2 regions of the Pseudomonas sp. BIC9C genome follow, and region 1 is predicted to be linked to the other one. Evidence: predicted binding sites of a transcription regulator. Region 1 holds the regulator's gene; the other holds the start of a gene.
The links. Region 1 encodes sigma-54, which starts transcription at its own class of promoters, with help from an activator protein. Its sites were predicted from a motif close to ANTGGCATNNANNTTGCTNT; they were not measured.

Region 1 (11,453 bases):
CTTCATAGACCCCCAGCCAGTCGACAGCCACCCACGAGCCGCCCCAGATACCCACCACGCTGAAAATCATCGCCAGCACCGGCAGGGAAATGAACCCGGCCCACAAGCGTGGCGCGATGATGTACTTGAGCGGGTCAACCCCGATCATTTCCAGACTGGACAGTTGCTCGGTGGACTTCATGTTGCCGATTTCGGCGGTCAACGCCGAACCGGCGCGCCCGGCGAACAGCAAGGCAGTCACCACCGGCCCCAGCTCACGCAGCAGCGTCAGGGCAACCATCTGCCCGACAGCCTGCTCCGAACCATAGCTGGAAAGAATGTTGAAGCCCTGAAGCGCCAGCACCATGCCGATGAACACCCCGGAGACCACGATGATCACCAGGGACATCACGCCCACCGAATGCAGCTGCTTGACCAGCAGCCCGAAGCCGCCGCCGATACCGCCCCGCCCCAGCAAGGCATGGAACAGGAACAAGCTCGAACGCCCGAACACCGCCAGCGCATCGATGCCGGCCTGGCCGAAGCGGCGAACGCGTTCTATCAATGAAATTCTGCGCATCAGCGCTTCCCCAGAAGATCTGCGCGGTAATCCGTCGCTGGAAAGTGGTACGGAACCGGGCCGTCGGGTTCGCCAGTCATGAACTGACGAATGCGCGGTTCATCCGAGTTCATCAACTCGTCCGGCGTCCCCTGCCCCAACACCTGACCATCGCCCACTACATAAATGTAATCGGCAATGCTCGCCGTCTCGGCCAGGTCGTGGGATACCACGATGCTGGTGATGCCCAGCGCATCGTTGAGCAGACGAATGAGGCGCACCAGAACGCCCATTGCGATAGGATCCTGGCCGACAAAGGGCTCGTCGTACATGAGGATCTGTGGGTCGAGCGCAATCGCCCGGGCCAGCGCGACACGGCGCTTCATGCCGCCGGAAAGCTCGTCGGGCATCAGATCGATGGCACCGCGCAAGCCCACGGCCTGCAGTTTGAGCAGGACGATGTCGCGGATCATTTCATCCGGCAGTTGCGTATGAACCCGTAACGGAAAAGCGACGTTCTCGAACACATCGAGGTCGGTAAACAGTGCGCCGCTCTGAAAAAGCACGCCCATATGCTTGCGCGCATCGAACAGGTCGCTGCGCGACAGTTTGGGCAGATTCTGACCGTTGACCCAGACTTCGCCCTTGGTGGGCCGCAGCTGGGCGCCCATCAGGCGCAAAAGCGTGGTCTTGCCACACCCGGAAGGCCCCATGATGCCGGTGACCTTGCCGCGCGGGATACGGATATCGACATTATTGAAAATGCTGCGCGCACCGCGCTTGAAGGACAGTCCCTTCAGCTCGACCGCGTAGGCGTTATCGGCACTCATCTAAACTCCTTGCGATGCAGCCTCTCACTCGGACGCCTGGCTTTCTCACGAAAGCACATACCTCCCGGGCAGGCCGAACTGGCGGCGAACTATATCACTGCAAAGGGTACGCGCCCAAGGCCAAAGCCGAGCCAAGTTCAACCCCATGACCGCTTGAAAGCCCCATTTAGAAGGTTTCCGGTGACCGGAAATAACAATGCGCGACGAACTTGCGTGAGGGATTCAATCATAACCGCTATAATCGCCGCCTTTTCATCAGGCTATACGATTTCTGACATGAGCCAATCCAGCGACCTGATTCAATCAGCACAACGCACCATCCGCCTCGAAGTAGAAGCCGTGCAAGGCCTGCTACCCCAGATCGACGCAGATTTCGTACGCGCTTGCGAGATGATTCTGGCCAGCAAAGGCCGCGTGGTCGTGGTCGGCATGGGCAAGTCGGGGCACATTGGCAACAAGATCGCCGCGACCCTGGCCAGCACCGGCACCACGGCTTTTTTTGTGCACCCGGCTGAAGCCAGCCATGGTGACATGGGCATGATTACCCGCGACGACATCATACTGGCGCTCTCGAATTCCGGCTCCACCAATGAAATCGTTACCCTGCTGCCACTGATCAAGCGCCTGGGCATTCAGATGATCAGCGTGACCGGCAACCCTGACTCGCCGCTGGCCAAGGCCGCCGAAGTCAACCTGAATGTTCACGTCGAACACGAAGCCTGCCCGTTGAACCTGGCACCCACTTCGTCGACCACCGCCGCCCTGGTCATGGGCGATGCCCTGGCAGTCGCGCTGCTGGAAGCCCGCGGATTTACCGCCGAAGACTTCGCCTTTTCCCATCCTGGCGGCGCCCTGGGCCGACGCCTGTTGCTGAAAGTGGAGAATGTCATGCACGCAGGCCAGGAACTGCCGCAGGTCCAGCGCGGCACCCTGCTCAAGGATGCCCTGATGGAAATGACCCGCAAGGGCCTGGGCATGACCGTCATTCTGGAATCCGACGGCAAACTGGCCGGGATCTTCACCGACGGTGATTTGCGCCGCACACTGGACCGCAGCATCGATATCCACAGCGCTATCATCGACCAGGTCATGACGGCCCATGGCAAGACCGCACGCACCGAGATGCTCGCCGCCGAAGCACTGAAAATCATGGAAGACCATAAAATCAACGCACTGGTCGTGGTCGACCGAGAAGACCGCCCGGTCGGCGCCTTGAACATGCACGACTTGCTGCGTGCAGGAGTAATGTAATGAGTGCGGACCTGTTGCAACGTGGCAAACAGATCAAACTGGCGGTGTTCGATGTCGATGGCGTGCTCACCGATGGACGCCTGTACTTCCTCGAAGACGGCAGCGAATTCAAGACGTTCAACACACTCGATGGCCAGGGCATCAAGATGCTGATGGCCGCCGGCGTGCAAACCGCTATCATCAGTGGTCGCAAGACCCCGGTGGTCGAGCGACGAGCGAAGAACCTCGGCATCCCGCATCTCTATCAGGGGCGCGAAGACAAACTGGTGGTACTCGACGAGCTACTGGCCCAACTGAACCTGAGCTATGAACAGGTGGCCTACCTTGGCGACGACCTGCCGGACCTGCCGGTGATTCGCCGTGTCGGCCTGGGCATGGCGGTGGCCAATGCGGCCAGTTTCGTGCGTGAACACGCTCACGGCATCACCCTCGCCCGTGGCGGCGAAGGTGCCGCTCGCGAATTCTGCGAATTGATCCTGCGCGCCCAGGACCGCCTCGATGCGGCCAATGCGGCGTACCTGTGAGCCCACTATGCTGAGCAAAAAGTTTCGCAACACCCTATTGTTCAGTTGCATCGCGGCGATATTCGCCGCGGCTGGCTACTGGAACATCAGCCCGGAACGCTTCCTCGACAAGCCGGTAACGCCGATCGATGAAAGCGCGATCGACTATTACGCCATCAACGCCCACAGCGTGCAGTACCTGCCCGACGGCAAGCTGCAATATGATCTGGTATCCGACAAGGTCGAGCATCTGAAAGCGACCGAGGTGACATTGCTGACCAACCCCGACCTGAATGTGTTCCGCGGCACTGAATACCCTTGGCACGTCCAGAGTCTGCAGGGCGAGGTCAACCCTGACGGCACACAGGTCGAACTGATCGATGACGTGCGCATCACGCGCTTCGATGAGAAAAACCGTAAAACCCTGATCACCAGCACCCGCATGACTGTGTTCCCGCAGCAGCAATATGCGCAGACCGAGCAAGACGTTAGAATCGACGGCGCTGGCGGTGTATCGACTGGCAAGGGAATGAAAGCGTATTTGAAAGAAAGCAGGATACACCTGCTATCGAACGTAAGAGGACAGTATGAGGCTCGTTAAAACCCTCCCGATTTTGCTCAGTCTGGGCGCAGCACTGGGAAGCGTGAGCGCCTGGGCTCTGCCGGAAGATCAACAGCAGCCTATCCGCATTCAGGCCGACGATGCCCAACTGGACGACAAGCAAGGTATTGCTACCTATAAGGGTGACGTGATCATCACCCAAGGCTCGATGAAGGTGACAGGCAACACTGTGACCATCACCCGCACCCCGACTGGCGACATCGACGTAGTGACCTCGGTGGGCAACCTGGCGTACTTCGAGCAGTTGCAAACGGCTGGCGATACCAAGCCCGTTCAGGGCTGGGGCGTGACGATCCAGTATCACGCCGCGCAAAACCGCGTCGTACTGATCGACAAGGCCAAAGTTGTCGACAAGGACAACAACGTCACCCAAGGCGAAAAAATCGTCTACGACACAGTCAAGAAGCTCGCCAGCGCCGGTCGCGCCACGGGCAGCAAGGTCACCGAGGCACGCCCGCGTATCGACATGGTGATCCAGCCGAAGAAGAAAAACGAAGAGAAAACCCAGTAATGGCAACTCTGAAAGCTCAGCATCTGGCCAAGGCCTATAAAAGCCGCCAGGTCGTGCGCGATGTCAGCCTGTCGATCGACAGCGGACAGATCGTAGGCCTGCTCGGCCCCAATGGCGCCGGCAAGACGACGTGCTTCTACATGATTGTCGGCCTGGTCCAGGCCGATCAGGGTCGCGTCCTGATCGACGACCTGGACGTCAGCCACCAGCCCATGCACGGTCGCGCCAAAGCCGGTATCGGCTATCTGCCGCAAGAAGCGTCGATCTTCCGCAAACTGTCGGTGGCCGACAACATCATGGCCATCCTCGAGACCCGCAAGGAACTCGACAAGGCCGGCCGTCGCAAGGAGCTGGAAAGCCTGCTGCAGGAATTCCACATCAGCCACATCCGCGACAACCTCGGCATGAGCCTGTCCGGTGGTGAGCGCCGTCGCGTGGAAATCGCCCGCGCCCTGGCCACCAACCCGAAATTCATCCTCCTCGACGAACCCTTTGCCGGCGTGGACCCGATTTCGGTCGGGGACATCAAGCAGATCATCTACCACCTCAAGGCCAAGGGCATTGGCGTGCTGATCACGGACCACAACGTTCGTGAAACCCTGGATATCTGTGAAACCGCCTATATCGTCAATGACGGCCAACTGATTGCCGAAGGTGACGCAGAGACCATCCTGGCCAACAACCTGGTCAAGGAAGTGTACCTGGGCCATGAGTTCCGCCTGTAAAGGCAGAGGTATCTGGCAGGTCGTCCGAGCGCTTGTCCCGATAAAAAATCAACACTTTTTTATTGTTACAGCGCTCTAGGCAAACGCTACGGTTTCGGGCATATAATTTGCTTATGTTTGGCGCTCCGGCGCCCCGTAGTGGATGGCGCATGTGCGCCGGCGAATAAGGTGTTAAGCCCCAGCCATGAAACCATCGCTAGTCTTGAGAATGGGCCAGCAGCTGACGATGACACCGCAGCTGCAACAGGCCATCCGCCTGCTCCAATTGTCGACCCTGGACCTGCAACAGGAAATCCAGGAGGCCCTGGAGTCCAATCCGATGCTCGAACGCCAGGAAGAAGGCGACGACTTCGACAATTCCGACCCCTTGGCCGACAACGCCGAACAAAAGCCCAACACTGACATCCAGGAACCCTCCTACCAGGAAAGCGCCCCGACGGTTGATAACCTCGATGAAGGCGACTGGAACGAGCGCATCCCCAACGATCTCCCCGTCGACACCGCGTGGGAAGACGTTTACCAGACCAGCGCCAGCAGCCTGCCCAGCAACGATGACGACGAGTGGGACTTCACCACCCGCACCTCGGCCGGCGAAAGCCTGCAAAGCCACTTGCTGTGGCAACTGAACCTGGCTCCGATGTCCGACACCGATCGCCTGATCGCCGTGACCCTGATCGATTGCATCAACAATCAGGGCTATCTGGACGAAACCCTCGAGGAGATCCTCGAAGCCTTCGATCCGGAGTTGGACATCGAACTGGACGAAATCGAAGCCGTCCTGCACCGCATCCAGCAATTCGAGCCCGCCGGCATCGGCGCCCGCAACCTGGGCGAATGCCTGCTGCTGCAATTGCGCCAGTTGCCAGCCAAGACCCCTTGGCTGGCCGAGGCCAAGCGCCTGGTCACCGATTACATCGACCTGCTTGGCAGCCGCGACTACAGCCAGCTGATGCGCCGCATGAAGCTCAAGGAAGACGAGCTGCGCCAGGTCATCGAACTGGTCCAGAGCCTCAACCCGCGCCCAGGCTCGCAGATCGAGTCCACCGAAGCCGAGTACGTCGTTCCTGACGTTATCGTGCGCAAGGACAACGAACGCTGGCTGGTGGAGCTGAACCAGGAGTCGGTGCCACGGCTGCGGGTCAACGCCCAGTACGCCGGTTTCGTACGCCGCGCCGACACCAGCGCCGATAACACGTTCATGCGCAATCAGTTGCAGGAGGCCCGCTGGTTCATCAAGAGCCTGCAAAGCCGCAACGAAACCCTGATGAAAGTAGCCACCCAGATCGTCGAGCATCAGCGCGGCTTCCTGGAGTATGGCGACGAAGCCATGAAGCCGCTGGTCCTGCATGACATCGCCGAAGCGGTCGGCATGCATGAATCGACGATTTCACGGGTAACCACTCAGAAGTTCATGCATACCCCCCGGGGCATTTATGAACTGAAATACTTTTTCTCAAGTCACGTAAGCACCTCCGAAGGCGGTGAATGCTCGTCCACGGCGATCCGGGCGATCATCAAAAAACTGGTTGCCGCGGAAAATCAGAAAAAGCCGTTGAGTGACAGCAAGATCGCTGGTTTACTGGAGGCACAAGGCATTCAGGTGGCCCGCCGCACCGTCGCCAAGTACCGCGAATCCCTCGGGATCGCGCCTTCGAGCGAACGCAAGCGGTTGATGTAGGGCCACGCCACAGCGTTCCAGTGGTAGATCATCTGGTCTACCGCTTTATGCACTGGCAACGAAGGAGAAGCTGTATGCAAGTCAACATCAGTGGACACCAACTGGAAGTGACCGAACCTCTCCGCTCCTACATCGGCGAAAAACTCGAACGATTGGAGCGACACTTCGACAAGATCACTAACGTGCAGGTCACGATGACCGTCGAAAAGTTGAAGCAGAAAATCGAAGCCACGCTGCATATTCCCGGGAATGAAGTGGTCGCAAACGCGGAGCATACCGATATGTACGCTGCGATCGATGCACTCACCGACAAGCTGGATAAACAACTCAAAAAGCATAAGGAAAAGACCCAGAGCCTCCTTCAGGGCGCAACCGGTCGTTAACACTCCCAACCCATGATCCGACTTGAAAGTATCCTGACCCCCGGCCGTTCCCTGGTGAACGTGCCGGGTGGCAGTAAAAAGAAAGCCCTCGAACAAATTGCCAATCTGATCGCCCGCGAAGTGCCGGCTCTGGAGATGCAAGATGTCTTCGAGGCGCTGATTGCCCGTGAAAAACTCGGCTCCACCGGTTTTGGCAACGGCATCGCCATTCCACATTGCCGTCTCAAGGGCTGTGTTTCGCCCATCAGTGCATTGATGCACCTGGATGCCCCTATCGATTTCGACGCCATCGACGGCGCGCCGGTTGACCTGCTGTTCGTATTGCTGGTCCCGGAAGCCGCTACCGATGCGCACCTTGAGCTGCTGCGACAGATCGCCAGCATGCTCGATCGCAAGGACGTGCGCGACAAACTGCGCAGCGCTCCGAGCAATGAAGCCCTGTATCAGGTTGTCCTGGACGAGCAAAACGGTCAGTAATCATGCGCTTGATCATCGTCAGTGGCCGCTCCGGCTCAGGTAAAAGCACCGCCCTCGACGTCCTTGAGGACAACGGGTACTACTGCATCGACAACCTGCCTGCCGGCCTGCTGCCGGAACTGGCAGAACGAGCGCTGATTCATACCGAGTTGATGCAGCCGCTGGTCGCCGTTTCCATTGACGCCCGCAACCTGCCCAGCCACCTGTCACGCTTCCCCGACCTGCTCGAAGAAGTCCGCAGCCGCCACATCCAGTGCGATGTCCTGTACCTGGACGCCGACGAAGAAACACTGCTCAAGCGCTTCTCGGAAACCCGCCGGCGCCACCCCCTGACCAACGCCAACCGCTCGCTGGCCGAAGCCATCAGCGTCGAGAGCGTCCTGCTCGGGCCGATTGCCGACCTCGCCGATCTCAAGATCAACACTACCAGCCTGAACCTGTATCAACTGCGCGATGCCATCAAACTACGCCTGTTGAATCAACCGGAACCCGGCACTGCGTTCCTGGTGGAATCCTTCGGGTTCAAACGCGGCATGCCGGTGGACGCCGACCTGGTGTTCGATGTGCGTTGCCTGCCAAACCCTTACTGGAAACCGGAATTGCGCGAGCAGTCCGGGCTCGATCAACCGGTTGCCGAATATCTGGCGGCACAGCCGGATGTCGAAGAGATGTTCCAGGACATTTCCACATACTTGCTAAAGTGGCTGCCTCGTTTTGCCGCCAGCAACCGCGCCTACGTCACCATTGCCATTGGCTGCACTGGTGGACATCACCGCTCCGTCTACCTGACCGAGCGTCTGGGGCAGACGCTGCAAAAATCCCTGAAGAACGTCCAGGTTCGCCACCGCGACCTCAGCTAAAGGATTCACATCGCGATGCCTGCTCTGGAAATCATGATCATCAACAAGCTGGGCCTGCATGCCCGAGCTTCTGCAAAATTCGTTGGAGTGGCGGGTCAGTTCCCGTGTCAGATCCGCGCCGGTCGTACACCAGAGTCCATGGTCGATGGCAAAAGCATCATGGCGATGATGATGCTGGCCGCCGGCAAAGGCACCACGATCCACTTGAGCACGGAAGGCGAGCAGGAACAGGAAGCGCTGGATGCGCTAGTGGCCTTGATCAACAACTTCTTCGACGAAGGCGAATAAAGAGATCGCAGCCTGCGATCTTTTCAGGCCAGCGCCGTATCCATCACCATCATCAAGCAGAATCCTGCCAGCAAACCTAGGCTGGCAAGCTTGTCATGACCATTACGGCGCGATTCGGGTATGACTTCGTGGGTCACCACCAGCAACATCGCCCCCGCCGCCAGCGCCAACCCCAATGGCAGCAGCCGCTCGGCCAGGCTCACCCGCCAGGCGCACAACAGCGCGAACACCGGCTCGACCAACCCTGATTCGGCTCCGATCAGGAACGCCTTGACCCTCCTCCTCCCTTCAAGCCCTACCATACAAGAGAGCCTGCCCGCGAAAGCGAAGTGTCAGACGACGCCGAAAGCGAGGACGCATTCGCGAGCAGGCAGGGGACAACCCCAATAAAAAAGGCGCGCCACCCATTGGGTGGCGCGCCTTTTTGTATCACAGGGAGACTTAGCTACCCGCCACCGTCATCCGCTCGATCAGCACCGAACCGGTGCGGATGTTGCTGCGAAGTTCGAGATCATTACCGACCGCGACGATCTGTTTGAACATGTCGCGCATGTTGCCGGCGATGGTCACTTCCTGGACCGCGAACTGGATTTCGCCGTTCTCGACCCAGTAACCCGCCGCGCCCCGGGAATAATCGCCGGTGACCATGTTCAGCCCCTGGCCCATCAACTCGGTGACCAACAGCCCGCGTCCCATGCGCCGCAGCAACGCCGCCTGGTCTTCATCGCCATGGGTGACGAACAGGTTGTGCACGCCGCCGGCGTTGGCCGTGCTCGGCATGCCGAGCTTGCGACCGGAGTAGGTGCCGAGGATGTAGGACACCAACTCGCCTTTTTCGACGAACGGTTTGGCATAGGTTGCAAGGCCATCGCCATCGAACGCAGCACTCCCCAATGCCCGCATCAGGTGCGGACGCTCGTCGATGGTCAGCCACTCGGGAAACAGCTTCTGACCGAGAGTGCCCTCAAGGAACGAAGACTTGCGATAAAGGCTGCCGCCGGAAATCGCCGACAGGAAACTGCCGAACAGGCCCCCGGCCAACTCTGCGGAAAACAGCACCGGCACCTCACAAGTCGGCACCGGACGCGCCCCCAGACGGCTTGCCGCCCGTTGCGCAGCGCGCTGGCCGATGCTGACCGGGTCGGCGAGCAGATCGCCCTGGCGGTTCACGTCGTACCAGTAATCGCGCTGCATCTGGCCGTCCGCTTCGGCGATCATCACGCAGCTCAGGCTGTGGCGAGTCGATGCGTAACCGCCGATAAACCCATGGCTGTTGCCGTAGACGCGGCAGCCCTGATGGGTGCTGAGGGTAGTGCCGTCGGCGTTCCTGATACGGCTGTCGGCGGCGAACGCCGCAGCTTCGCAGGCCAGGGCCTGTTCGATGGCTTGTTCCGGAGTAATGTCCCACTGGTGGAACAGATCGAAATCCTGAATGTCCCGCGCCATCAGCGCGGCATCCGCAAGGCCCGAAGCTTCATCTTCCGAAGTGTGCTTGGCGATGGCCAGTGCAGCGGCAACCGTTTCGCGAATCGCTTCCGGACCGCTGGCCGAAGTGCTGGCCGAGCCTTTGCGCTGGCCGACATACAAGGTGATGCCAAATCCCTGATCGCGGTTGAATTCGACCGTTTCGACTTCACGCTGGCGCACCGTAGTCGACAAACCCTGCTCAAGCGACACCGCCACTTCACAGGCACTGGCCCCCTGGCGCCTGGCTTCAGCGATGATCTGCTCGACTTGTTCCTGCAGTGCCGGCAACGCTTGTGGGCCGACGCTTTCAACTGCACTCATGCTGTTCTCCACTCAAATTCTGCTTTCGGTAACGGTCATCGAGCGACCGGGCCGGACAAGCGGCCCCCGACTGGTTATCATGGCGGCGTTTCTTAGCGGACTGCCACCATGGTTGATTCTTACGACGACTCCCTCGATACGGGAGAAAAAAGCAAATCCCAGGTCAAACGCGAGCTGCATGCTCTGGTTGACCTTGGCGAGCGCCTTACAACACTCAAGCCTGACTTGCTGGCCAAACTGCCCTTGACCGACGGTTTGCGCCGGGCTCTGGCCGATGCGCCCAAGCACACTGCGAACATCGCGCGTAAACGGCACCTTCAGTTCATCGGCAAACTGATGCGCGATCAGGACACTGACGCCATTCTGGTTCTGCTCGATCAACTCGATGCCTCCACCCGTCAATACAACGAACGCTTCCATAACCTGGAACGCTGGCGCGATCGTCTGATCGGTGGCGACGATGCAACCCTGGAAAAATTCGTCACCGAATACCCGGACGCGGATCGCCAGCAATTGCGTTCCCTGATCCGTCAGGCCCAGCATGAGGTTGCGCAAAACAAGCCTCCTGCTTCCAGCCGTAAAATCTTCAAGTACATCCGTGAGCTGGACGAGACTCAACGCGGTCTGCGTTGAATCCCTGATCGGGTGAGTTGCCCTGCAACTCACCCGAAGCTTCACTGTTTCAAAAACCGCTTACGCGCCCGTGCCACCCACGGTGATCGCATCAATCTTCAGCGTTGGCTGGCCGACACCCACCGGCACCGACTGCCCATCCTTGCCACACGTGCCCACACCGCTGTCCAGCGCCAGATCATTACCGACCATCGACACCTTGCTCATGGCTTCCGGCCCGTTGCCGATCAACGTCGCGCCTTTGACCGGTGCAGTGATCTTGCCGTCCTCGATCAGGTACGCCTCGCTGGTGGAAAACACGAACTTGCCGCTGGTGATGTCCACCTGACCGCCCCCCAGGTTGGCGCAGTAGATGCCGCGTTTCAC
Region 2 (11,453 bases), on a different contig from region 1:
CGCCTTGCCTTGCATCCCGGCACCAGCGACTTGAGCGAGTTCGAACTGTTCAACCTGCTCGGCAGCCTGCAACAGACCATCGCCCTGCCCTTGCCCACCGTTGCCGAAGAACCTCTGTTGCGCGCCAGCGTGCCGAGTGAAGTACTGATTCTGGTGAATGTCGGCATCGATCCGCTCAAGCACCATCGCGACCTGAATATCCTGATGACCACCGAGCGCACCGACTCATTGAGCTATGCAGGCGTCCGGGAGAATCTGGTGCTGACCCTGGACCAGGTCACGCTCAATAGCTGGAACGAAGTGCTGGTCGGTCGCTACGACGGCCCCCACGCCCTGCTTGACTGCATCCGCGACTACCTCAACAACCTGCCGGCCGGGCCACAACAGCCGAAGTTGCGGGTGCGTTGCTTTTGCCATAACCGTGCGCAGTTCATCGCCCAACGGGTGGAAGAAATCCTCGATACCGCGCAGAACCTGCTGCTGAGCCGGCTCAATCATCGCTACCTGATCCAGGTCCAGCAGCACTACCACGTGCTGGAGTTGGTGCCGGGCCAGGTCCAGCACATCGCGCTAACCACTCTGCCGGCGCTGATCGATTACCTGGGCGAAGAAATGGCGAGCTACAGCCCGCTTCACCTGGACCCAAAGGCCCTGGAAGACCACGACCTTGCGCTGTTCCTGCCAACGGGCCAGCCCGACTGCATTCAGGTGTTCTACCGGGTCAACGAAGATCAGGCTGATCTGTACGTGCTCGATGAATTCAATGCCCTGTGGCAGCAACGCTTGCCCTGGCACGACGAGCAAAGCCTGCTGGTGCCGTTGCAGCGCTTCCTGCAATCGATCCAGTACCGGCGCGATACCTTGTTGCCGATGGACGCAGCCCACCCCTTGAACCTCGACACCCTGTATTGCCAGTTGCTGCCGTCAGGCCCTGGCCGGGCGCGCCGCATCGAAGCCAGGCCGGTACCACAAACGCCGGTGAACAAACCGTTCTACGACGTGCAGGCGATCGTCGGCAAAGCCACACCGGGTCAGGTGCAGGTGACGTTGTATTGCAATCAACGGGAGTTTTCCGAACTGGAGCATGGCGACCAGCTGTTCAGCGTGGTCGCCCGGGAAATCGTCGGGCAGCGCCGGGAAACCGAACGCTATCGCTGCTACATTACCGATCTCGACCTGTCAGGCCTGCTCGGCGAAGGACAGAGTTCCACCCATCTGTACCTGCGCTACAAGGCTGACCTGGAGCGCGCATTGAACGAGGCGCTCGGGCAGGTCTGAGGCAGGGTCAAACGTTGTAGTCGCCACCGTTGGCTGGCTGCGATTCGACTTCCAGCAAGGTCAGCTTCAGGGTCTTGCCGCCCGGAGCTGGCCAATCGATATGCTGACCAACCTTCAGGCCGAGCAGCGCGCTGCCCACCGGCGCCAGGATCGAGATCTTGCCTTCGTCGGCATTCGCATCCTTGGGGTACACCAGGGTCAGGTGGTAGTCCTTGCCACTGCCTTCTTCTCGGCAATGCACACGGGAATTCATGGTCACGACATCCGCCGGCACTTCATCGTGACCGACCAGGGTATCGGCGCGGTCCAGTTCTGTTTGCAGCGCGATAACGCCCGGCAGCGTTTCGTCCAGGCTGTCGATCAGGCGCTCAAGACGCTGGACGTCCAGACGGGTAAGGGTGATGGAAGGTGCGGTCATGATCTGGGCAGACTCCTTTCTTCTGCACGAAAAAAGCAAAACCCCGCCAGAAAAAGGCGGGGTTTTCACAAGCCTCGATGGGTTGAGGCGTTTCCGGACACTATCACAGCTCAAAAAATATACAAGTCATGGCCCGGAGCCCTGTTTGCGCTGCGAGGCCTGCGCACAAATCACCCGCCGGCGCTCGTCATCGGCCGAGCGCCATTCGCGGATGTCTTCGACATGACGGAAGCAGCCCAGGCAGACTTTCTGCTCGTCCAGCCGACACACACCGCTGCATGGCGACGGCACCGCCGGGCTGACATTGCTGTAGAGCGGCTTGGGCGGACGGACAGGCGCAGGCTGGGTCACGATCTCACAGGCCTTCGAAATCGAGCTCGACGTCAGCCTGTTGCTTGACGATACGCTCGAGCATTTCACCCAACTGCTCTTCGCTCTTGTCGCACATCCAGCGCTCGCTTTCTTCGTCGTAGTCGAAGTGGAAACCACCGGATACCGCCGCCAGCCAAAGCTGGCGCAGTGGCTCCTGACGGCTGAAGATCAATTGAGTGCCGTTTTCGAACTTGACGGTCAGCACACCGGCCGAGCTCTCCAGATCGATATCCAGGTCGCTGTCGTCAAAGATGTCCTCCAGGGTTTGCTGGGTGACATCGACCAGGTCATGGAAACGCGCTTCGGACAAACTCATTACGGCAACCTCAAAAAGTGTCTGATCAGGCTCAAGCGCCGCAAGATACGACCGAGCTCCGTCGATTGCAAAGGATAACGACCAAGCCCGCTCCCAGATTGGATTGAACATGGCTACCGCATCGGGCCAAGCCCCGCCGGACGGGCGGTCCGTTGCATAGGCAAGCCGCCGGGTGGCCGGTATACTCCGGCGCAATTAATGCATTTTCAAGGATTTCGCCATGAAGCGCCTGATCTCTTCCCTTGCTGCGCTCCTCGCGGTCGCCTGCCTTGTGTCGGCCTGCGGTCAAAAAGGCCCGCTCTACCTGCCTGATGAAGACCAGGACCCTGCCGAGCAGGCCAAGTCGTCGCAACAGCAGCCTGCCTCGAAAGCACACAAGCACGACGTCTACCAATAAGGGAACCTCATGGACGCTTTTAACTACCGTGACGGTGAACTGTTCGCGGAAGGTGTTGCCCTGTCTGCCATCGCCGAGCGCTTTGGTACACCCACCTACGTTTACTCCCGGGCACACATCGAAGCCCAATACCTGGCTTACGCCGATGCGCTGGTCGGTACGCCACACCTGGTGTGCTATGCAGTGAAGGCCAACTCCAACCTGGGTGTGCTGAATGTCCTGGCGCGTCTGGGCGCCGGTTTCGACATCGTCTCCCGTGGCGAGCTGGAACGCGTACTGGCCGCTGGCGGCAGCGCCGACAAGATCGTGTTCTCCGGCGTCGGCAAGACCCGTGACGACATGCGTCGCGCCCTGGAAGTCGGCGTGCACTGCTTCAACGTCGAATCCACCGACGAGCTGGAACGCCTGCAAGTGGTCGCCGCCGAACTGGGCGTTCGCGCGCCGATTTCGCTGCGCGTCAACCCGGACGTCGATGCCGGCACCCACCCGTACATTTCCACCGGTCTCAAAGAGAACAAGTTCGGCATCGCCATCGCTGACGCCGAAGACGTGTACGTGCGTGCCGCGCAGCTGCCGAACCTGGAAGTGGTTGGCGTCGATTGCCACATCGGCTCGCAACTGACCACCCTGCCGCCGTTCATCGACGCCCTCGACCGCCTGCTGGGCCTGGTCGACCGCCTCGGCGATTGCGGCATCTACCTGCGCCACATCGATCTCGGTGGTGGCCTGGGTGTGCGTTATCGCGACGAAGAGCCGCCATTGGCCGCCGACTACATCAAGGCCGTGCGTGAACGCCTCGACGGTCGTGACCTGGCGCTGGTGTTCGAGCCGGGCCGCTTCATCGTGGCCAACGCCGGCGTGCTGCTGACTCAGGTCGAGTACCTCAAGCACACCGAACACAAAGACTTCGCCATCGTCGACGCGGCCATGAACGACCTGATCCGCCCGGCGCTGTACCAGGCCTGGATGGACGTCACCGCCGTGCGCCCACGCACTACCGCTGCCCGCGCCTACGACATCGTTGGCCCGATCTGCGAGACCGGCGACTTCCTGGCCAAGGATCGTCAGCTGGCCCTGGAAGAAGGCGACCTGCTGGCCGTGCATTCGGCCGGCGCCTACGGGTTTGTCATGAGTTCCAACTACAACACCCGCGGTCGTACCGCTGAAGTGTTGGTGGACGGTGATCAGGCATTCGAAGTGCGTCGCCGTGAGACGGTAGCCGAGTTGTTTGCTGGCGAAAGCCTGCTGCCGGAGTAAAACCATGCTGCTGCGTTTTACCAAGATGCACGGCCTGGGCAACGACTTCATGGTCCTCGACCTGGTCAGCCAGCACGCGCACATTCTGCCCAAGCATGCCAAGCAATGGGGCGACCGGCACACCGGCATCGGTTTCGACCAGTTGCTGATCGTCGAGGCGCCGAGCAACCCGGACGTGGACTTCCGCTATCGGATCTTCAACTCCGACGGCTCCGAAGTGGAGCAGTGCGGCAACGGTGCGCGCTGCTTCGCCCGTTTCGTGCTCGACAAGCGCCTGACCGCAAAACGTGTGATTCGCGTCGAAACCAAAAGCGGCATCATCGAGCTGGACGTGCGTAACGACGGCCAGATCAGCGTCAACATGGGCGCTCCGCGCCTGGTGCCAGCGGATATTCCGTTCCAGGCGCCGGAGCAGGCCAAGAGTTATCAGGTCGACGTCGACGGCGCCCCGGTCGATCTGGCTGCCGTGTCCATGGGCAATCCCCATGCGGTGGTACGGGTCAACGACATCAACAACGCGCCGGTGCATGAACTGGGCCCGAAAATCGAACATCACCCGCGCTTCCCGGCACGGGTTAATGTCGGCTTTCTCCAGGTCATCGACCGGAGCCGCGCGCAGTTGCGCGTCTGGGAACGCGGTGCCGGGGAAACCCAGGCTTGCGGAACCGGCGCCTGTGCTGCCGCAGTGGCTGCGATCAGCCAGGGGTGGATGGATTCGCCGCTATTGATCGACCTGCCTGGCGGGCGCCTGTCCATCGAATGGGCAGGCCCCGGCCAACCGGTGATGATGACCGGCCCGGCAGTGCGCGTATATGAAGGACAAGTGCGTCTTTGAGTGAGCGAAACCCATGACCGACAAGCCCCAGGTACCCGCACGACAAGCTGACGAATCACCGTCCGAAAGCCTGGAGGCGGCGGCTGTAGCCGCGTACCTGGAGGCTCATCCGGACTTCTTCGTCGAGCACGAAGAACTGCTTCCGTCCCTGCGTATCCCCCATCGGCGCGGCGACACCGTGTCGCTGGTGGAGCGTCAGATGACCATCCTGCGCGACCGCAACATCGAGTTGCGTCATCGCCTGTCGCACCTGATGGACGTAGCCCGCGACAACGACCGGCTGTTCGACAAGACCCGTCGCCTGATCCTGGCGCTGATGGATGCCGCCAGCCTGGAAGATATGGTGATGTGCGTCGAAGACAGCCTGCGCCAGGAATTCCAGGTGCCCTTCGTCAGCCTCATCCTGCTTGGTGACAACGCCATGCCGGTCGGCCGCTGGGCCACTCATGCCGAAGCACAAGTGGCCATCGGCGGCTTGCTCTCGGAAGAAAAAAGCGTCAGCGGCAGCCTGCGCGAACATGAGCTGGACTTCCTGTTCGGCGAAGAACAGCGCAAGCAGATCGGTTCCACCGCAGTCGTTGCCATCAGCCACCAGGGCATCCACGGCATCCTGGCCATCGCCAGCCGCGATCCGCAGCACTACAAAAGCTCGGTAGGCACCCTGTTCCTGAGCTACATCGCTGAAGTCATGGGTCGCGTGCTGCCACGGGTCAACAACTCCCTGCGCTCGGTACGCTGAACGTGGAACGGCAACTGGACGCTTACTGCGAACACCTGCGCAGTGAGCGACAGGTGTCGCCGCATACGCTGTCGGCTTATCGCCGCGACCTCGACAAAGTGCTGGGCTGGTGCGCCAAACAGAACATCGGCAGCTGGGCGGCGCTGGACATCCAGCGCCTGCGCAGCCTGATTGCCCGCCTGCACGCCCAGGGTCAATCATCGCGAAGCCTGGCGCGATTGCTGTCGGCCGTTCGCGGGCTTTATCACTACCTGAACCGCGAAGGCCTGTGCGACCACGATCCGGCCAACGGCCTGGCACCACCCAAAGGCGAACGCCGCCTGCCGAAAACCCTCGACACCGACCGTGCCCTGCAGCTGCTTGAAGGCGGGGTTGAAGATGACTTTCTCGCGCGTCGGGACCAGGCGATCCTGGAGTTGTTCTACTCCTCCGGGTTGCGGCTTTCGGAGCTGACGGGGCTCAATCTCGATCAGCTCGACCTGGCAGATGGCATGGTCCAGGTGCTCGGCAAAGGCAGCAAGACCCGCCTGCTGCCGGTAGGCAAAAAGGCCCGCGAGGCGCTGGAACAATGGCTGCCCCTGCGAGCCATGGCCAACCCGGCGGACGATGCGGTGTTTGTCAGCCAGCAAGGCCGGCGCCTGGGCCCACGGGCGATCCAGGTGCGGGTCAAGGCGGCCGGCGAGCGCGAACTGGGGCAGAACCTGCACCCGCACATGCTGCGGCACTCCTTCGCCAGCCACTTGCTGGAGTCCTCCCAGGACTTGCGCGCGGTGCAGGAACTGCTCGGCCACTCGGACATCAAGACCACGCAGATCTACACCCACCTGGACTTCCAGCATCTGGCAGCGGTCTACGACAGCGCCCACCCACGGGCCAAACGCACGAAAGGCGACGATTCATGAGTATTCAGTTGATCACCTTCGACCTCGACGACACCCTGTGGGACACAGCCCCCGTGATCGTCAGCGCCGAAGCCATATTGCGTGAATGGCTGGCTGAGCACGCACCTGATCTGGGCGCGGTGCCGGTGGAGCATTTGTGGGCCATTCGCGAACGCATCCTGAGCATCGAGCCAAACCTCAAGCACCGCATCAGTGCCCTGCGTCGCCGCGTATTGTTCCAGGCGCTGGAAGAAGCCGGTTACCCCCACAAAGAAGCGTCCGACCTGGCCGATCAGAGTTTCGAAGTGTTTTTGCATGCCCGACATCAGTTGGAAATCTTCCCGGAAGTGCAACCGACCCTGGAAGTATTGGCCAACCATTACACCCTCGGCGTGGTCACCAACGGCAATGCCGATGTGCGTCGGCTGGGGCTGGCGGACTACTTCAAGTTTGCGTTGTGCGCCGAAGACATCGGCATCGCCAAACCCGATGCACGGCTGTTTCATGAGGCGCTGCAACGCGGCGGCGTAACCGCCGAATCCGCGGTGCACATCGGCGATCATCCGGGTGATGACATTGCCGGGGCGCAGCAGGCAGGATTGCGGGCAATCTGGTTCAACCCGTCGGGCAAGACCTGGGAAGCCGAACGCCTGCCGGATGCCGAGATTCGCAGCCTGACCGAGTTGCCGGCGTTGTTGGCGTTGTGGAACGCAGCTTCGGCCTGACACAAAACCTGGGGAGCGGGCTTGCTCGCGAAGGCGCCGTGTCAGCCAACATCAATGTCGACTGGTACACCGCATTCGCGAGCAAGCCCGCTCCCACAGTGGACTGTATTCAATCTGAAAGTTTTGTTTCAGGCATGAAAAAGCCCGCGGCGACGGCGGGCTTTTTCAGCAAGCGGGTAACAGGCTCAGATAGGCCGGCTGCCGTACTTGTTGTCAGGCTTCTTGGGAGGATCGGCGACCACATTGGCCTCCACTTCCTGCACCTTGCCACCACGAGCCAGGAACTCTTCCATGGCCTTGGCCAGGGCGTCGCGTTCCTTGTTCTTGGCTTCGACACTCGGCAGCTCATCGACCGATACCGCTGCCTTGGCCTTGCCTTTGGCGGTCGGAACCGGCGCATCACCGCCGTCGTCTTCAGCGACGTCTTCTGCCGCTGCTTCCAGACCTTCTTCGGTTTCGTCGTCGTCGCCTACTTCGAGGTCGTCGTTTTCCAGATCATCGTCGCTCATGTTCTACCTCATGACTTGCGAAAAGCAGATTAGTTATAGCCCAGCTTTGCCCTCTGTCGAAGGCTGCCGGAAAAAAATCAACAGCCGCTGCTGACCAGCGGTTATGCCTCTTCACCGTGCACGGTGGCGAGGACTTTACGGGCACCGCCATGATCACGGTGCTCGCCCAGGTAAACGCCTTGCCAGGTCCCCAACGCCAGCCGGCCTGCCGAAATCGGCAAACTGAGCTGACAGCCAAGCACGCTGGCCTTGAAGTGCGCCGGGAGGTCGTCCAGGCCTTCGTCGTTATGCTCATAGCCGTCTGTTCCTTGTGGGATCAGACGATTGAAAAACCGTTCGAAGTCGCGACGTACCGCCGGATCGGCGTTCTCGTTGATGGTCAACGACGCCGAGGTATGCTGCAGCCACAAATGCAACAGACCGACCCGACACGCCTTGAGTTCAGGCAGGCCGGCGAGTAACTCGTCCGTTACCAGATGAAAGCCCCGGGGCCTCGCCCGCAAGGTAATCAGAGTCTGTTGCCACATACAGTTCTCCGCACGTTCGGGGCGCATTCTAGCGCGCTCTGGGAAAAAACAAAGGCCCTAATATTCCTTCAATCCTGTAAGCCTTTGCCTGCACAAAAACACCCGACACAAACATCGCAAAACCCGCAGGAAAAAACCTTTCAGCGCCCTCTTCAATGACAAATTTCAGACAAAAAAAATGCCCGGCAAGCCGGGCAAGTTTTTACGCGCGTACTTACAAGTTGTAGCCGCGTTCGTTGTGAAGCGCCAGATCGATGCCAACCGCTTCTTCTTCTTCGTTGATGCGCAGGCCCATGACCGCATCCAGCACCTTGAGGATGATGAATGTGGCAATCGCGGTGTAGATCACAGTGAAGCCCACGCCTTTGCATTGAATCCACACTTGTGCGGCGATGTCGGTCACGGTGCCGAAGCCACCCAGGGACGGCGCGGCGAACACACCGGTGAGGATTGCGCCGAGGATACCGCCGATACCGTGCACGCCGAAGGCGTCCAGGGAGTCGTCATAACCGAGCTTGCGCTTCAGGGTGGTAGCGCAGAAGAAGCACACCACGCCAGCCGCCAGGCCGATTACCAGCGCGCCCATCGGGCCAACGGTGCCGGCAGCCGGGGTGATTGCCACCAGACCGGCAACCACGCCCGAAGCGATACCCAATGCGCTAGGTTTGCCGTGGGTGATCCACTCGGCAAACATCCAGCCCAGTGCAGCAGCGGCGGTAGCGATTTGCGTCACCAGCATCGCCATACCGGCGGTACCGTTGGCCGCAGCGGCGGAACCGGCGTTGAAACCGAACCAGCCGACCCACAGCATGGCCGCGCCCATCAGGGTGTAACCGAGGTTGTGCGGCGCCATCGGCGTGGTCGGGAAGCCTTTGCGCTTGCCCAGCACCAGGCAGGCAACCAGACCGGCCACACCGGCGTTGATGTGCACCACGGTGCCGCCGGCGAAATCCAGAACACCCCAGTCCCACAACAGGCCGCCGTTGCCGGACCAGACCATGTGCGCAATCGGCGCATAAACCAGGGTGAACCACACGCCCATGAACACCAGCATCGCGGAGAACTTCATCCGCTCGGCGAAGGCGCCGACGATCAACGCCGGGGTAATGATGGCGAAAGTCATCTGGAAGGTGACGAACACAGCCTCAGGGAACAGCGCCGCAGGCCCGGTCAGGCTGGCTGGCGTGATGCCGGCGAGGAATGCCTTGCCCATGCCGCCGAAGAACGAGTTGAAATTGACGACGCCCTGCTCCATGCCCGTGGTGTCGAACGCGATACTGTAGCCATAGATGACCCACAGGACGCTGATTAGACCGGTAATGGCGAAGCACTGCATCATCACGGAAAGAATGTTTTTCGACCGAACCATGCCGCCGTAGAACAGCGCGAGGCCGGGAATGGTCATGAACAGTACCAGGGCTGTCGAGGTCAACATCCAGGCGGTGTCGCCGGAGTTGAGGACTGGGGCCGCCACTTCGTCTGCCGCCAAAGCAAGGCTGGGCATTACGATGGACAACAGGGCTCCTAGCCCTGCGAATTTACGCAGAGTCATATTGTTTTCTCCTGGGGCGTTGGGTTTGTGGCGGCTTAGATTGCGTCGGTATCGGTTTCGCCGGTACGGATGCGAATCGCCTGTTCCAGATTGACCACGAAGATCTTGCCGTCACCGATCTTGCCGGTGTTGGCAGCCTTGGTGATGGCCTCGATTACCCGGTCCAGATCCTTGTCGTCGATGGCGACGTCGATCTTCACCTTGGGCAGGAAATCGACCACGTATTCCGCGCCGCGATACAGCTCGGTGTGACCCTTCTGCCGACCAAAGCCTTTGACTTCAGTGACGGTAATGCCCTGCACGCCGATCTCGGACAGCGACTCGCGTACGTCGTCCAGCTTGAACGGCTTGATGATGGCAGTGACTAGCTTCATGAAAACTCTCTCCCGAATTGGTGGACTTGCCCCAGGAAAACAAACCCGTCTCAAGTCTAAGCGCAGTGCCTGGCTTTGTAACGCATCGTCGGCCTTACCTGCCCGTCCGACGCCAGCTAACCACTCCTAACGAAACACTCCCCCGCGTTCCGCTTGGCGCACTGCATTCGTCACAGCGACTGCATCAGTGCATGGGTCATGAGGGACTAAGCAGAAAGCTTGCCATCTCCACAAAACTGACTGTTTTCAAGCTCTTGCCGGCGGATGGCTGATACTTCGCGACAACACCCGGCACGTTACGCACAACAACGGTGCAACGCCGTCCGTCCCCATGCGCGAAAAGCGTGCACCCCTTGCCCGCGCAAATGACTATAGACACTGCGTGATACACTGCCCGTCATTGTTTCCAGGACATTGCCCATGCTCGCGCCAAAAGACTTCCTCGACGCCCTGACCGGCACAGCCTCCCGCCTCTTCAGCGGCGACACGCCTCTGCCGAAAGCTGAAATCGAAAGCCAGTTCAAGATGTTGCTGCAGAGCGGCTTCAGCAAACTGGATCTGGTGAGTCGGGAAGAGTTTGATAGTCAGATGGTTGTACTCGCACGCACCCGGGCTCGGCTGGAAAGCCTTGAGGCGAAGGTGGCGGAGCTGGAAGCGAAGCTGAATCCGCCGAGCGAGTAACCCCCCCTGTCCCCACTTTCAAACCCGATCCAAAATGGGAGCGAGCTTGTTCGCGATAGCTCGGAATAACCTTCAGACTCAGCTGTAGGAATTGCCGCAGGCTGGGATCTTCAAGCCTGCAAGAAACCCGGCAATTTCCTACAAAGATCTCATTTGCCGTCCGATTGCGTTGCAAAGCTCCGGTTTCTAAGCTCACTCTCAGCTGATTTAATCAGCAATGGGTTTGGCGACTCGAATACCACCCAACGCACCGTGGCCGCGTTCAAACCAGAGATTTATCTCTTTCTCGAATAGTGGTCGTACATGGAAGACCTTCGGGTCTGCCGATTTTTCCAGAGTCGCCGGTTCGCAAACCCGCGCACAACTGCCACCCGATTCGTTTGGCGAAAATCAGCGGCTGCTTCCTTCATTTGTATGCGGGAATTGCACCCGCTCGAGAAAATTCAAGACCTTACTGAAGGACTGGATAATAGTTTGTGATGAACGCGATTTTCTAAATGGAATACTTTTACCAACACCACAAGGAGCAACACCCATGAAATCGTTCAAGCCGTCAATTATGGCTTTCGCATTGACTGCACTTCACATAAGT

Region 2: the regulator sigma-54 is predicted to act here: its motif matches at 10,388-10,407, upstream of glnK (P-II family nitrogen regulator).

Annotation. Positions count from the first base shown of each region.
Region 1 is NZ_JAWDGM010000002.1:875,473-886,925, reverse strand. Features, by position in the region: gene mlaE (lipid asymmetry maintenance ABC transporter permease subunit MlaE) at 1-559, opposite strand, end outside; gene RS887_RS13950 (ATP-binding cassette domain-containing protein) at 559-1,368, opposite strand; gene RS887_RS13945 (KpsF/GutQ family sugar-phosphate isomerase) at 1,645-2,619, shown strand; gene RS887_RS13940 (KdsC family phosphatase) at 2,619-3,143, shown strand; gene lptC (LPS export ABC transporter periplasmic protein LptC) at 3,151-3,723, shown strand; gene lptA (lipopolysaccharide transport periplasmic protein LptA) at 3,710-4,255, shown strand; gene lptB (LPS export ABC transporter ATP-binding protein) at 4,255-4,980, shown strand; gene RS887_RS13920 (RNA polymerase factor sigma-54) at 5,165-6,658, shown strand; gene hpf (ribosome hibernation-promoting factor, HPF/YfiA family) at 6,733-7,041, shown strand; gene ptsN (PTS IIA-like nitrogen regulatory protein PtsN) at 7,054-7,518, shown strand; gene rapZ (RNase adapter RapZ) at 7,521-8,378, shown strand; gene RS887_RS13900 (HPr family phosphocarrier protein) at 8,394-8,666, shown strand; partial or broken gene RS887_RS13895 (ZIP family metal transporter) at 8,690-8,953, opposite strand; gene pmbA (metalloprotease PmbA) at 9,108-10,454, opposite strand; gene yjgA (ribosome biogenesis factor YjgA) at 10,563-11,087, shown strand; partial or broken gene tldD (metalloprotease TldD) at 11,148-11,453, opposite strand, start outside.
Region 2 is NZ_JAWDGM010000006.1:230,784-242,236, forward strand. Features, by position in the region: gene RS887_RS24715 (class I adenylate cyclase) at 1-1,278, shown strand, start outside; gene rnk (nucleoside diphosphate kinase regulator) at 1,286-1,696, opposite strand; gene RS887_RS24725 (DUF1289 domain-containing protein) at 1,823-2,047, opposite strand; gene cyaY (iron donor protein CyaY) at 2,052-2,384, opposite strand; gene lptM (LPS translocon maturation chaperone LptM) at 2,605-2,781, shown strand; gene lysA (diaminopimelate decarboxylase) at 2,791-4,038, shown strand; gene dapF (diaminopimelate epimerase) at 4,043-4,873, shown strand; gene RS887_RS24750 (DUF484 family protein) at 4,887-5,612, shown strand; gene xerC (tyrosine recombinase XerC) at 5,615-6,514, shown strand; gene RS887_RS24760 (HAD-IA family hydrolase) at 6,511-7,218, shown strand; gene sutA (transcriptional regulator SutA) at 7,404-7,727, opposite strand; gene RS887_RS24770 (secondary thiamine-phosphate synthase enzyme YjbQ) at 7,829-8,254, opposite strand; gene RS887_RS24775 (ammonium transporter) at 8,469-9,806, opposite strand; gene glnK (P-II family nitrogen regulator) at 9,842-10,180, opposite strand; gene RS887_RS24785 (accessory factor UbiK family protein) at 10,601-10,861, shown strand; gene RS887_RS24790 (hypothetical protein) at 11,397-11,453, shown strand, end outside.